Regions from separate parts of the Kitasatospora sp. NPDC056138 genome, predicted to be linked through region 2. Evidence: riboswitches for the same ligand, from Rfam matches in the RefSeq annotation. Region 2 holds a riboswitch; the other holds the start of a gene.
The links. Region 2 has a riboswitch for cyclic di-AMP ahead of ACFC1R_RS35165 (transglycosylase family protein). Riboswitches for the same ligand answer to the same signal wherever they lie in the genome.
Positions count from the first base shown of each region.

Region 1: linked by a shared signal. The riboswitch ahead of ACFC1R_RS29490 (transglycosylase family protein) and the one ahead of ACFC1R_RS35165 (transglycosylase family protein) in region 2 are both predicted to bind cyclic di-AMP.

Region 1 is NZ_JBHJVK010000061.1:36,919-44,270, reverse strand. It holds gene ACFC1R_RS29490 (transglycosylase family protein) at 1-850, opposite strand, end outside; cyclic di-AMP (ydaO/yuaA leader) riboswitch at 855-1,009, opposite strand; gene ACFC1R_RS29485 (nucleotide disphospho-sugar-binding domain-containing protein) at 1,399-2,526, opposite strand; gene ACFC1R_RS29480 (TetR/AcrR family transcriptional regulator) at 2,818-3,432, shown strand; gene hypE (hydrogenase expression/formation protein HypE) at 3,820-4,911, opposite strand; gene hypD (hydrogenase formation protein HypD) at 4,904-6,031, opposite strand; gene ACFC1R_RS29465 (HypC/HybG/HupF family hydrogenase formation chaperone) at 6,028-6,303, opposite strand; gene hypF (carbamoyltransferase HypF) at 6,358-7,352, opposite strand, start outside.
Region 2 is NZ_JBHJVK010000093.1:13,734-21,085, forward strand. It holds gene ACFC1R_RS35145 (helix-turn-helix transcriptional regulator) at 1-112, opposite strand, end outside; gene ACFC1R_RS35150 (ATP-binding protein) at 479-1,063, shown strand; gene ACFC1R_RS35155 (DUF397 domain-containing protein) at 1,435-1,671, opposite strand; gene ACFC1R_RS35160 (hypothetical protein) at 2,121-3,026, shown strand; cyclic di-AMP (ydaO/yuaA leader) riboswitch at 3,720-3,889, shown strand; gene ACFC1R_RS35165 (transglycosylase family protein) at 3,876-5,006, shown strand; gene ACFC1R_RS35170 (hypothetical protein) at 5,214-5,414, shown strand; gene ACFC1R_RS35175 (hypothetical protein) at 5,422-5,976, opposite strand; gene ACFC1R_RS35180 (LacI family DNA-binding transcriptional regulator) at 6,344-7,352, opposite strand, start outside.

The DNA.
Region 1 (7,352 bases), on a different contig from region 2:
TCGCGGAGCCGGTGGCGGGCGTGCCCGGTGCCGACGGCGCGGGGGTGGACGCACCCGTCGTGGGGCTGTCGGACTGCGGCGACTGCGACGTCTGGGGGGCGGCCGGGTCCGTCGGGCCCGGCGTCACCGCACCGGTACCCGTACCCGTGCCCGGAGTTGCACTGGGGGCCGAGGACGGGGCGGTCGCGTTCATGTGCTGGATGTAGACGTCGTGCTGGATGGTCCAGTGCCAGACGCCGCCGTCCTGGTACCAGTACACGCCGTTGGCCGGGTCGTAGCCCGCTCTGCCGGGGAACGGCGGCGCGGGGGTGCCCGGCGCGGGGCTGCTGCTGTCGGCGGCGGGCGCACTCGGAGTGGGCGTGGCCGTCGGGGAAGCGGGGGTGGTGCTCGGCACGGGGGTGGGCGTGGCCGAAGGCGTCGAGGTGGGCGTGGCCGAAGGCGCCGGGGTGGGCGTGGTCTTCGTCGCGGGAGTGCCGCCGGTCAGGCCGACCTCCTCGGCGCACTTGGACCAGGTACCGGGGCCGGAGTCGGCGAGGACGCGCTCGGCCACGGTTATCTGCTGGTTCTTGGTGGCGTGGTCGGGTTCGGCGGCGAGCTTGTCGCCCCCGTAGGCGACCCAGGTGCGCTGGGTCAGACCGAGGCCGCCGTAGTGACCGTTGCCGTCATCGCTGCTCCAGTTGCCGCCGGTCTCGCACTGGGCCACGGCGTCCCAGGTCTTGACGGGAGCGGCGTGCGCCCCGGCGGCGGTGAGCAGCGGAAGCGCCAGGCCCACACTCGCCACTCCGGCGGCGGCGACGGCGCGATCGGCCTGGGTGGGACGGCGGTGACGGCCGGAACCGGAAAAGACCACGGGACGTTCCTCTCCGTACGCCTGCGAGGTGAGCTGTCGGGTTCGGACCGGGAGGTGGCCCGGCCGCGTGGGTACGCGGCTTCACCCCAAGCCGTTGGGGGCGGCAACTAACCTGGGTCCCCCGCTCCTGCCCAGGGGTTTGCTCGGTGTCCCGGAACGCGTGGTGGGCAGGACTCGGCGTACTGCGTCCGGGAGCCCGCAAAAGCGGACTGCAGGGAGACTAGAGGGATCATCACCTCGATAACAAGCCCGCATCCTGAACATCACACAAAAATCACGACACCTGTCCAGCGCGTCGCCGAAACCCGCGCTGACCACGGCTTCCGGCCCGGTGCCGGACCGGAAGCCCGGTGCGGGCAGGCGACACAGGGCCGCTGGTGCAGGGCCGTCGACACGCCGGGGCACGGGGAGCCGTACGGTCGCTCCCGCGCCCCGAAGCGTGCCGCTCGACCAGGCGGTCGAACGTGCCGATCCGGCCGTGGAGTCCGTGGAGCTGGGCCTGGGCCTGGGCCGGATCGGCGAGGGCGTGGCCGCGGCCGTGGCCGGCCTCAGCGCTGGCCGCGGTGCAGCTGCTCGAAGTCGGCGACCAGGGCCGCGGGCGACGGCATGTCGGCGATCTCGGTCTGCATGCCGTCGGCCGCCTCACGCAGCTTCCGGTCGTCGAGCAGGCGGGTGAGCAGTGCGGCGTCCACGGTGCTGCTGTCCGCGCGCAGGGCGAAGCCCCTGGCCTCGGCGGCGTCCGCGTTGATGAAGTGGTCGGCGCCCTGCGGCAGGATGAGCTGCGGGACACCGGCGACGGCCGCGGTGAGCATGGTCCCGGAGCCGCCGTGGTGGATCACGGCGTCGCTGGCGTCGAGGAGTTGGGCGAGCGGGGTCCACGGCAGCGGGCGGATGTTGTCGGGCAGCGTGCCCAGCGGGGCGAGGTCCGTGTCGCCGACGGCGAGCAGGAAATCGGCGTCCACCTCCGCGGCCTGTTCGGTCAGCCAGGCGATCGGGCTGACCCCGGCGTACTCGGTGAGCACCGTGCCGAGGGTGACCGCGATCCGGCGGCGCTCGCTGCGGCCGAGGAGGTCCGCGGGGACGGTGCCGCCGCCGTTGAAGGGGACGTAGCGGACTCGCCAGCCGGTGCCGTCGCCGCCGAGGGAGGCCGGGACGACGTCGAGCACGGTGCTCTCGGCAGGCCCGGTCAGGCCGTGCGCGCGGTACTCGTCGGCGAGTACCTCGGCCAGCTGGCCGACCATCGGGAGCCCGGGCATCACACCGAAGTTGTGGACGACGGTGGGGATGCCCAGCTTGGCCGTGACCAGCGGCGCACCGGCCTGGAAGGACTCCTGCACCACGATGTCGGGGCGCCAGTCGGCGGCCAGCCGCAGCAGCCCGTCGATGGTGGCCCGGCCGTGCTCGGCGAAACCGAGGGCGGCGAGCTTGAGTATCTCCTCGGTGGTGCGGTCCTTGGCGACGTACCTGGGCTCGTTCTGGGTGACCCGACGGAACGCGTCGCCGATCGTGGAACCGTCGCCGATCTCCGTCACGGGCAGGCCGGTGCTGCGCAGCATCTCCAGCGGAGCCGAACCGGCGAACAGGACCTGGTGCCCGGCCGATCGCAGGGCCTGGGCGGTGGGGACCATCGGGAAGATGTGGCCGGCCGCGGCCGGGGCGGTGAACAGGACGCGCATGAGGTGACTCCTCGCGTGGTGCGGGAAAGATTCAAATCTGACGGTACGTCAGGAAAGTCGGCCGGAGCATGGGGTTTTCGGCTGCGGGGAGCCCGGAGGGTTTGAGGGCCGGCGGCAGTCCGGGGAGGGCGGGCCCTCCGGGTCGGCGTTCGCGACGGGCTGTGGCGCGGGCTCCCGCTCAACCACCCCGTGCGGCAGTGCGCTTGCGGACATGGCGATCCCTCCCCCCATTTCACTGGACAGCCTGTCTTTCATCGGACAGGCTGTCAAGCGCTTGTAGGATCAGCGCCTATGGCCACCCGTAAATATGACCAACGCCTGCGGGCGGAAGCCTCGGAGGAGACCCGGCGGCGCATCCTCGACGCTGTGGCCACCTGTCTGCGCGAAGCACCGGCCGAGCCGGTCGGTCTCGACCGGGTCGCCAGACTCGCGGGAGTCGCCCGATCCACCGTCTACCTGGTGTTCGGCTCACGCGGCGGCCTGTTCGCCGCCTTCGGCGAGGACCTCCTGCAACACAGCGGCTTCGCGGACATGCTGAAGGCGAGCGCCCACCCGGACGCCCGCGAGGACCTGCGCGGCGGAATCCACGGCGTGACGCGGATGTACGCGGCCCACCGGGACGTGCTGCGCGCGCTGCACTCGATGGCGATGCTCGCCCCGGACGCGGTCGGCGGGGTGATCCAGCGGATGGACCAGGGACGGGCCGCGGGCACCCACCGCCGCGCACTGCGCCTGGCCGACCAGGGCCTGCTGCGTCCGGACGTCACGGTGGACGAAGCGGCCTCCCTGCTCTGGCTGTTGATGGGCTTCGACAGCTTCGACCAGCTGTACACCGGCCGGTCCCTGCCGGTCGACCAGGTCGCCCGGATGCTCGCCGCGACGGCCGAACGCAGCCTCTGCCGGTAGCGGACCCCTCGCACGCCCCGGCGTCCTGCGGCAGCGCCCTACGGCAACACCGGTGGCGGGCTCCCGACGCCGGGCGTCACGACCGGGCAAAAGCCCACCGCCCCGGCCGACCGGCGCCCCGGCCGCCACCGCCCCGGCCGACCGGCGCGCACTCCCACCGCCGGCGGCAGGTGCTCAGCCCGGCGGCCTTCCACACCGCCGCGACCATCGCACCGGTCGGGGCGATGCACGCGGCCGTCCTGAACTCGTCCTGGGGCGGTACCCCGTCCGAACGACTTCCCGCCGACCGACCAGGCGGCGAAGCCCGCACCGCTGACGGTCTGAACGCCGGCCCGGGCGCGCCCTGCGACAGCGGGGCGCGCCCGGGGGTGTTCCACGGGACGGCTCTCAGCAGATCCGGGGCAGTTGCTCCCCGACCGGCAGGTCGACCACCCGGGTGCCGCCCAGGCCGGTGCGGGCCACCACCATCCCGGCGTGCTCGGCCACGCACTCACCGATCACGGCCGACCTGGCGCCCAGTGGGTGCGCCCGCATCGCGTCCAGGACCGCATCCGCGTGTTCCCGCGGCACGAAGGCCACCAGCTTGCCCTCGTTGGCGACGTACAGCGGGTCGAGGCCCAGGATCGCGCAGGCGTTGACCACCGGCGCGGGCACCGGCACGCTGCGCTCCTGGATCACCACACCCACTCCGGCCGCCACGGCGATCTCGTTGAGCGCCGCGCCGAGCCCGCCCCGGGTGGGGTCGCGCAGGACGTGCAGCTCGGGGGTGACCGCGAGCATCGCCTCGACCAGCCCGCCCAGCGCCGCGCAGTCGCTCTCGATCTCCACGCCGAACTCCAGCCCCTCGCGCACGCTCATCACCGCGACGCCGTGCACACCGAGGTCCCCGCTGACGATCACCACATCGCCCGGCACCGCGCGCTGCGGGCGGATGTCGACCCCGGCCGGGATCAGCCCGATCCCGGCGGTGTTGAGGTAGATGCCGTCACCGCGTCCGGCCTCCACCACCTTGGTGTCGCCCGTGACCACCTCGACCCCGGCCAGCCGGGCCGCCGCCCCGAGCGCCTGCGCCACCCGGGCCACGACGGCCGTCTCCACGCCCTCCTCCAGGATGAACCCGCAGGACAGGTACGCCGCGCGGGCCCCGCTCATGGCAAGGTCGTTGACCGTCCCGTTGACCGCCAGGTCCCCGATGCTGCCACCCGGGAAGAACAGCGGACGGACCACGAAGGAGTCGGTGGAGAAGGCGATCCGGGCGCCGCCCAGGGTCACCGCCGCCGAGTCCCCGAGCCCGGCGAGGACCGGGCCGCCGAACGCCGGCGCGAACACGTGCTGGACCAGCTCGGCGGAGAGCGCGCCACCGCCGCCGTGCCCCATCACCACCCGCGGATGGTCGCGCAGCGGCAGCGGACAGCTCCAGCCGGAGAGGTCGGGAGCGCTCCCGACCTCTCCGTTCACCCGATCGCTCGTCTCACGCAACGGGGTTCACCTCCTGCGCCACGGCCGCGGGGGCGCCGAGCCGGCGGTAGAGGTAGTACGCGGCGCACGCCCCCTCGCTGGAGACCATGGTCGCCCCGAGCGGCGTGCGCGGGGTGCACACGGTGCCGAACGCCTCGCACTCGCTCGGTTTCAGCTGCCCCTGGAGCACCTCGCCGGCGCGGCACCGAGCCGGCTCGCAGGGGGTGATGTCCGAGACCTGGAAGCGGTGCTCCGCATCCTGGTCGCGGTAGCGCGGGGACAGTCGCCAGCCGCTGGCCGGAATGACCCCGATCCCGCGCCAGGCCCGGTCGGTGACCTCGAAGACGTCCGCCAGCATCGCCTTCGCCACCGGGTTGCCCTCGGGTCGCACGGCGCGCGGGTACGCGTTCTCCACGACGTGCTCACCGCGCTCCAACTGGCGCACCGTCCGCCGGATCCCCTCCAGGATGTCCAACGGCTCGAAGCCGGTGACGACGATCGGCACCCGGTGGCGGGCGGCCAGCTCCGGGTACTCGTCGATCCCCATCACGCTGCACACGTGGCCCGCCGCGAGGAAGCCCTGCACCCGGCAGTCCGGTGACTGCATGATCGCCTCGATGGCCGGTGGCACCCGGACGTGCGAGACCAGCAGGCTGAAGTTGCGGATGCCGAGCCGCTTGGCCTGGTGGACCGTCATCGCGTTCGGGGGAGCGGTGGTCTCGAAGCCGATCCCGAAGAAGACCACCTCCCGCCGCGGGTTCTCCTGCGCGATCCGCAGCGCGTCCAGCGGCGAGTAGACCACCCGTACATCGCCGCCCTCACTGCGGACCCGGAACAGGTCGCGCTCGGAGCCCGGTACCCGCAGCATGTCGCCGAACGAGCAGAAGATCACCTCCGGCCGGGCGGCGATGGCCAGCGCCCGGTCGATCACCTCCAGCGGGGTGACGCACACCGGACAGCCCGGTCCGTGGATCAACTCCACTTCATCGGGCAGCAGTTGGTCGATCCCGTGCCGGATGATGGTATGGGTCTGGCCGCCGCACACCTCCATCAGGGCCCAGGGTCGGGTCACGGTGGAACGGATGTCGTCGAGCAGCCGGGCCGCCAGCTCCGGACTCTGGAACTCCTCCAGGTACTTCATCGCCGCGTCTCCTCCGCCGACTCCCAGGGATCACCGAACTCCTCCTGCAGCAGGCCGAGTTCGGTGAACAGGTCGAGCGTCCTGCGCGCCGACTCCTCGTCCAGCCGCTGCAACGCGAAGCCCACGTGGACGATCGCGTACTCACCCACCCGAAGGTCCGGCAGGTACTCCAGGCACACGTCCTTGACCACGCCGCCGAAGTCGACGCGGGCCATCCGTGTGCCCTCCCGCTCCTCGATCTCCATCACCCTTCCGGGTACCGCCAGGCACATCGGCCCTCTCCTCGCCTCGAACAGCCCTGAAAGTCCGGCCGGAGTCCGGCCCGGTCACCGCGTCCGTGCGGCCACCATCAGCTGGCCCAGCGCCAGCCCGCCGTCGTTCGGCGGCACCCGGCGGTGGACCAGCACGGTGAAGCCGTCCCGTCGCAGCGCCGCGACGCAGTCGGTGAGCAGCAGGGTGTTGGCGAACACCCCTCCGCTCAGTGCCACCGTCTCCAGCGCGTGCGACCGCCGCGCCCGGACGCACAGTGCGTGGACCAGGCCCGCCACCGCCCGGTGGAAGCGCAGCGCGATCACCGCCGGCGTGGCACCCGCCTGCAGGTCGGCGACGACGGCCGCCAGCACCGGCCTCGGATCCGCCACCCACTCGGCGTCCCCCGACTCGGTGCCTCCGTGGGCCAGTTCGAAGCCGTAGCCCTCGCCCACCTCGTTCACCGAGGCCGCAGCCGCCTCCAACTCGACCGCCGCCTGCGCCTCGTAGCCCGACCAGTGGCAGACCCCGGCCAGTGAGGAGACCGCGTCGAACAGCCGCCCCATGCTGGAGGTCGGCACGCAGTTCAGGTTCCGCTCCAACTGACGCTTCAACAGCAGGAGTTCCCGCTCGGTGCAGGCCGCGGTGCACGGCAGGTCGGCCGACCACGGGAGACCGGCGGTGTGCAGGTGCGCCAGCGCCATCCGGTACGGGCGCTCCACCGCCGCGTCCCCGCCGGGCAGCGGTGCGTACGCCAGCCGCGCGAAGCGGCCGAACCCGTCGTAGTCCGCCAGCAGGACCTCCCCGCCCCACACCGCGCCGTCGTCCCCGTAGCCGGTGCCGTCGAAGGCCACCCCGATCACCGGAGCGCTCCCGTCGAGCCCGTGCTCGGCCATCACCGAGGCGATGTGTGCATGGTGGTGCTGCACCCGTACCAGCCCCGACCCGCCGGTGGCGGACCGGCGGACGGCCCACTGCGAGGAGCGGTAGCCCGGGTGGCGGTCGGTCGCCAGCAACGTCGCCCCGACCCCGGTCAGCTCCCGTACGTGCTCCACCGCGCGGTCGAAGGTCC
Region 2 (7,352 bases):
GGTAGCCGGCGTCCTCGCGGGTGATGCCGTGTCCCTCACGCAGCCTGCGCAGCTGGGAGCCGAGGAGGATGCGGCGCACCATCGAGCCACCGTTGGGCTGAACTGCGGTCATGCCGTCGAAACCTCCACCTAGGGCAAACAGGGCACAGTCTGCCATCAGTTGAGCGCTCAGGGTGCCGGTACTGGCAGAACGATCTATCAGTTCTGCATCGGAACACCATGATGCACGTGCATCCGGCGCTTGCATATGCCAATAGTGCGACTGCACGTGAATCGACTCTTGCATCTGCAGTGAGCGCAGAGGACCATGGTGCACGTGCACCTGCACATCCCTGGCAATCCCGCGGGCTCCGCGTTCGACCCCTCGCGCGAAACCGCACACCCGCTTGGCCGCGCCATCGCACGGCCGGGCTTGCGTGCGCGCGTGCGGGCCGTCGAGGAGGCTGGCGCGCGGCCGAGCGAGTCGGAGGTGACCGGCATGACCCCCACGGGTCCAGCCGTGTCCGCCCCCTTATGGGAGGAGCTCTTCATGGGCACCGGTACGGCTGTCCTGGCCGACCCCCACGTGGCCACCTGTACGCTCGCGCCACGCTTCGACGCCGTCAGAACCGCTCGCGAGTTCGCCAGATCGGCCCTGCACGACTGGGGCCTTGGCGAGCTGTTCGACGATGTCGCCCTGGTCGCCTCCGAGTTGGTGACCAACGCACTGCGGCACGCCCTCGGGGCCCGGCGGGACGAGTGCTCCCCCGCCACTGCCGGCCATCCGCCGAGGCGGCCCGGCACACTGCAGGGTTCGGACGAGTTCCTGCCGATCCGAATAAGCCTGGTGCACCGGGAGGCGCAGGTGGTCTGCGCGGTCAGCGACCCGAGCAGTGCCGGACCGGTCGCCCGCGAGCCCGACTTCGTCGCCGAGTCCGGCCGGGGGCTGCACCTGGTCGACTCCTTCAGCCGCTCCTGGGGCTGGCACCCGCTGGCGGGCGCGGGCAAGGTGGTCTGGGCCATGTTCGAGGCCGGCCCCGGCCCGGTGGAGGCCCCCGTCGGGCGGCACCGCCGCTCCGCCTGAGCAGCCCTCCACAGCCGATCGGGCGTCCACCGGGGACCAGGCGTCCACCGCCGGACGGCCGCCAGCAGCCGGGCCGACACCCTTGGCCGGGCCGATGCCCACGGCCGGGCCGCTGTCCGGGCCCCGGGTTCCCGCCCACCCCGGCACACCGGCCGACAGGTGCCGACCCGAGGCCGTCGAGCCGACAGCCGTGATCCGACGGGCGCGACCCGACAGCCGTACGAGCGGCGACCTGACGGTGCCCACCCCGACGGGTGCCCGTCCCGGCGTGCGCCGATCCCTGGCCACCGCGACGAACGGCCGCAAGGACGATGAAGGCCGTCGTGGCAAGAGTCCCACGACGGCCTGTGTGCAGCAGGGTTGAGGGTGGCTCAACCCGTCAGATGGTCGAACTCCCCGTCCTTCACGCCGAGCAGCATCGCCGTGATCTCCGCCCGGGTGTAAATCAGCGCCGGGCCCCCGGGAAAGCGCGAGTTGCGCATCGCCACCTCACCGCCCGGCAGAGCGGCGAACTCGACGCAGTTGCCCTGCGAATTGCTGTGCCGGCTCTTCTGCCAGACCACGCCTTCGAGGTCCGCAGCCGCCATGCCGTTGTACGTTTCCTGCATCTCCTGCACCGAATTCTCCCGACCTGCCAGGCTTACGCCTCACTTGACGCGATGATAGCTCCAGTGCACGTGCATCAGCACGGGACATTGCCCGTGCAAGGCAAGCGTGTCGGAATGTGCGACCCCCGGTCCGCCCAACCGGCTTTGATGGAACGTAAGCGGACATAGCCCGGCGAATCGGAGACTGTTCGATGACTGCCCGTACCGGGCCCGCGCCACCGTGTTGATCTTCGTGAGCCCCGCGCCGGGCTCGCGATCCGCCCCCCGGAAGCGCCTGTGAGGCACGTCACCAAGGACGGTGACTGACGGTCTTTTGGTTGCAGGATGCGACAGATCGTCAGCAAGGATTGGGTAATTTGGTGGCAATTGTCCGGATTACTGGCAGGTTTGGTGGCAACTCTCGGGATCCGGATACAGCCCCGCCTGGCAAATGTCCTACGATCTCCGCCATGAGCACCGCAGCCATCCCGGGCGCGCCACTGCCCGTCCGTACTCCAGGCTCCCGTGCGCGGGGGCGCCACCGCCGTCCCGAGCGCCCCGAGGTCCCGGCCGGCTCTCCGGCGCTGGTGCTGGCCGTCCCGGCCGCCGCCGGCCCGGAGGCGAGCCCGATCGTCGAGGAGCTGCTGTCCATCGTGCGCGGCGAGCAGCCGGGCATCGAGACCGCCGTCGGCTACCTGGTCGGCGACAGCGCCGAGCCGGACGCCGCAGCAGACGCCGACCAGACCGCCCCGACCGTGGCCGGGGTACTCGCCCAGGCCGCCGCGGCCGGTCTGCCGACGCCCGTCGTGATCCCACTGCTGTCCGGCCCGCACGCGTTCCTGACGGACCTGCACCGGCTGGCCGGCGAGACCGGGGCGGCCGTCACCGACGTGCTCGGCCCGCACCCGCTGCTGGCCGAGGCGGTGCACGTACGGCTCTCCGAGGCCGGTCTGGCCCGCGCCGACCGGGCCCGGCTGTTCGCCATCACCACGGCGGCCGACGGCGTGGTGCTGACCACCGTCGGCGGTGAGGAGGCCGCCGCCGCGGCCGGGATCACCGGCGTACTGCTGGCCGCCCGCCTCGCGGTGCCGGTGGTGGCCGCCGCCCTGGACGTGCCCGGCTCGGTGGCCGCCGCGGTCGAGCACCTGAAGGCCACCGGCTCGCAGCGCCCCGCGCTGGCCCCGCTGGTCATCGGCCCGGAGGCCGACCCCGAGCTGCTGGCCGCGGCCGCCGAGGAGACCGGCTGCCCGAGCGCCGCCCCGCTCGGCACCTACCCGACCGTCGGTCAGCTGATCGCCTCGACCTACCTGGCCGCCCTCAACCTCCCGGCACCGGGCGAGTCCCCGGTCGCCGTCGAGGAGCAGCCGGCCGGCTGAGCGCACACCGGATCCACCCGAGAGGCCCCCTCCGAGGGGCCTCTCGGCGTTTCCGGGCCTCCCGCCGCCCCCGGCACGCCCGAACCCGGCCCTGCGGACCGCAGGGCGGCTCCCGGGCGCGCCCGGCTGGCCGCAGCACCCGGGCGGCCAGCAGCGGGTCAGGTGGACAGCGGCGGGTCGGATGGCCAGGGGCGGGTCAGGTGGACAGCGGCGGGTCGGATGGCCAGGGGCGGGTCAGGTGGCCGGCGGCCAGTGGCGGGTCAGGTGACGCGGGAGCCCTGCGGGTTGCGCGCCCCCTGCCGCCCCCGCCCCGAGTCGGCGCAGATCGGGAGCGTTTGCCTCATTGGCGAACAATTCGGACATCCCCCACCACCCGTTCCACCCGGCCGCGTTGACCTCGATTCCGCCGACGAGTGGGACTTTTCAAAAACTTCACAAACGGCGGACCGACTCGCCGAAAATGCCACCGCGTCACCTGAAAGACAGGCAGATCGCCAACCGGACGGGAGCCCTGAAAGGGGCCCATCGGTTTCCCGGGAAATGTCCATTCGTATTCGATCTTGAGGGGTTGGCAAATGACCTGTGAGGGAGCTCACAGGTGTTTGCGGTTTCAACTTAAGTCTGCTTAACGTGCTCCCCGTTCGTTGACACACGGACCCAGCTCTTCCGGAACGCCGAGTCCTGCCGCCGGAGCAGCTGGCAGCGCAGAACGCACCTACGGCAGGGGCGGGGGAACCAGGTAAGTCGCCCGGGAGCCGGTCAGAAGTGGCCGACTCCGGGCTAGGGGTGAAGCCGTGCACAGCGCGGCCGGGCAACTCCAGCCCGAATCCGACAGCTCACCTCGCAGGCGTGGGAGAGGAACGCACCTTCATGCTGCCCATCAACGCCAACAAGCGTGCCCGCCGTCTGATCGCCGCCACCGGTGTGGTCGGCCTCGGCCTCTCGATCCCCGCCCTCACCGCCGTCGGCGCCTCCGCGGCCACGGTCGCCACCTGGGACAAGGTCGCCCAGTGCGAGAGCAGCGGCAACTGGAGCATCAACACCGGCAACGGCTTCTACGGTGGCCTCCAGTTCACCTCCTCCACCTGGGCCGCCTTCGGTGGCACCCAGTACGCCCCGCAGGCCAACCAGGCGACCAAGGACCAGCAGATCGCCGTCGCCGAGAAGGTCCTCGCCTCGCAGGGCCCCGGCGCCTGGCCGGTCTGCTCGGTCAAGGCCGGCCTCACCAAGGGCGGCACCCCCGCCCAGGTCGACACCAGCGCCGCCGCCCCGGCCGCCGCGCCGAAGCCCGCGACCCCGGCCCCCGCCGCCAAGCCGGCTGCCAAGCCCGCCGCCCAGGCCCCGGCCGCCGCGCCGACCGCGGACAGCGCCCAGTACACCGTGGTGGAGGGCGACTGGCTGTCGACCATCGCCCAGAAGAACAGCGTCGAGGGCGGCTGGCAGAAGCTGTACGACCTCAACAAGTCGCTGCTGACCAGCGGTCCTGACGTCATCTACCCGGGCCAGCAGCTGGCCCTGGGCGGCACCGCCCCCGCCGCCCCGGCCCCCGCCGCGCCGAAGCCGGCCGCCCCGGCCCCCGCCGCCAAGCCCGCCGCCCCGGCCGCCACTCCGGCCGCGACCGGCAGCAAGGCCGCCGCGATCAACTTCGCGCTCTCCAAGGTCGGCCAGGCGTACGTCTACGGTGGCAGCAGCGACGGTGGCTGGGACTGCTCCGGCCTGACCCAGGCCGCGTTCCGCCAGGCCGGCATCTCGCTGCCGCGCGTCGCCGCCGACCAGGCCGACGTCGCCAGCCGCGTCTCGCTGGACAGCCTGCAGCCGGGCGACCTGCTGTTCTGGTCCAACAACGGCAGCAACTCGGGTGTCTACCACGTCGCCATCTACATCGGCGACGGCAAGTACGTCGAGGCCGCCAACCCGAAGGCGGGCGTGAAGATCGAGACCATCGCCAACTACGCCCCGGACTTCGCCGGCCGCGTCTGACGGTCCCTGCGGTGAGGCCGCTGCCCCCGGTGCTCTGGTCGGCGCCGGGGGCAGCGGCCTCACCCGTTCCGGAACGCGCTCCGCGGGGCCGTTCCCGGTCGGGCCGCGCGCCCGTGGACCTGCGCGGTCCGCCCGAGCAGCGGGGCTGGTCAGGCGGCTGCCGTGCCCCTAGAGTCCACGGGAGTACCCACCGGGAGGGGAACCGCCATGGCCAAGGTCACCATCAGCCTGGACAGCGATCTGGCCATCGAGGTCATGCTGCTGTCCGGCACCAGGAGCCCGCAGGACGCGGTGGAGTTGATCGTCCGCGACTACCTGGCCACCGGCCGCCGTACCGAGGCCCGCACGACGGACGCCGCCGACGCCCACCGGACCGAGCCGCGCACGTCCACCGCCGAAGAAGGCTGAGGAGCGGTCACTCCTCCTTGCCGGGGGTCTCACCGTGCTCATCGCCGGATTTCCTGTCCCGGCGCGGCCAGCGGGCACGGGTGAAGACCAGGAGCCCCGCGAAGATCACCGCCGCGACGATCGCACCGATCAGGGTCGCGCCGCGGAACCAGGGCGCCCTGACGTCCATGACGCGCTGCCCGGCGTGTGCGCCGCTGCCGCTCCCCACAACAACGCTCAGCGTCCAGAGGTTCGGCAGCGCGAGCACCACCGCCAGGAGCAGCCAGGCGACCGCCACCTTCCACGGCCGCCGCCGGTGCAGCCCGGCCCAGGCCGCCAGCAGCGGGAGCAGCGTGAAGCAGATCCCGAAGACGAGTCCCAGCAGCAGTCCCGTGCTCAGGTGCCCGTCCACCATGGCACCCACCCGCTGCGACCACCAGCGCGGGATCGTCGCGGCCCAGACGAAGTAGGCGATCACGCCGAGCACCAGCAGTCCCCCGCCGAGCAGCAGCCGTCTGCGCCAGACCGGCCACGCCTCCGGCTCCCCCGTCCGATCCACTCGATCCGCCCGACCAGCTCTCATGGCTCGATGCTGGCAACAAGCGACCCCGCACGCAGCGCGGGACGGGGGTGCACGCCGCCTGCGGGACGGCGGGCCGCCCCGGGGACCGGCCGGACGCTCCCGGGCCGGTGCTGCTCCATCCGGGCGACGGACGACGGGGGTGCGGGGAGCGGGCGACGGGGTGCGAGCTGCGGACTGCGGACGACGGGGGCGGGCGCGGGGTACGGGCTGCGGACGACCGGGGCAGACGCTGACTGCGGGCTGCGAACGACGACTGCGGACGACGGGTGCGGACGCGGGCTGCGGACCTCGGAGCGACAACGCGTCGGCCCGCCGGGCGTATCCCGGCGGGCCGACACGGACTACGGGGCTGCGCCCGGCGGCGGACTCAGTGCGCCCGAGCCCCGGTGGAGCCGCGCATCACCAGTTCCGGCTGGAACATGAACTCGGCGCGCTGCCCGGGGTTTCCGCCGACCTCCTCCAGCAGGGCGTCCACCGCGGCCGTGGCCATCGCCTCGACGGGCTGGCGGATGGTGGTCAGCGGCGGCTCGGTGAAGGCGATCAGCGGCGAGTCGTCGAAGCCGACCACCGAGATGTCCTGCGGCACCGACAGGCCGCGCTGGCGGACCGCACGGATCGCGCCGAGCGCCATCATGTCGCTGCCGCAGACGATCGCGGTGCAGCCCTGGTCGAGCAGGGCGCCCGCGGCCGCGTGCCCGCCCTCCACGCTGAACAGCGTGTGGTGGACCAGGGCCTCGGCCTCCTCGGGGGTCCGGCCGAGCAGTTCCCGGACGGCCGCCGTGAAGCCCTCGATCTTGCGCAGCACCGGGACGTACCGGCGCTGCCCGACGGCCAGGCCGATCTTCTCGTGGCCGAGCTCGACCAGGTGCTGCACGGCCATCCACATCGCAGCCCGGTCGTCCGGCGAGATGAACGGCGCGGCGATCTTCTCGCTGTAGCCGTTGATCAGCACGAACGGGACCTGACGGCCCGTCAGCTTGGCGTACCGGTCATGGTCGGCGGTGGTGTCGGCGTGCAGTCCGGAGACGAAGACGATGCCCGCGACACCCCGGTCGACCAGCATCTCGACCAGTTCGTCCTCGGTGGACCCGCCGGGCGTCTGGGTGCACAGCACCGGGGTGAACCCGTGGCGGCTGAGCACCTGCTCGATCACCTGGGCCAGCGCGGGGAAGATCGGGTTGCTCAACTCGGGGGTGATCAGGCCGATCAGGCCCGCACTGCGCTGGCGCAGCCGGGTCGGCCGCTCGTAGCCGAGCACGTCGAGCGCCGCCAGCACGGTCTGCCGTGTGGTGGCGGAGACGCCCGCCTTGCCGTTGAGGACGCGGCTGACGGTGGCTTCGCTGACCCCCGCCTGCGCCGCGATGTCCGAGAGTCGC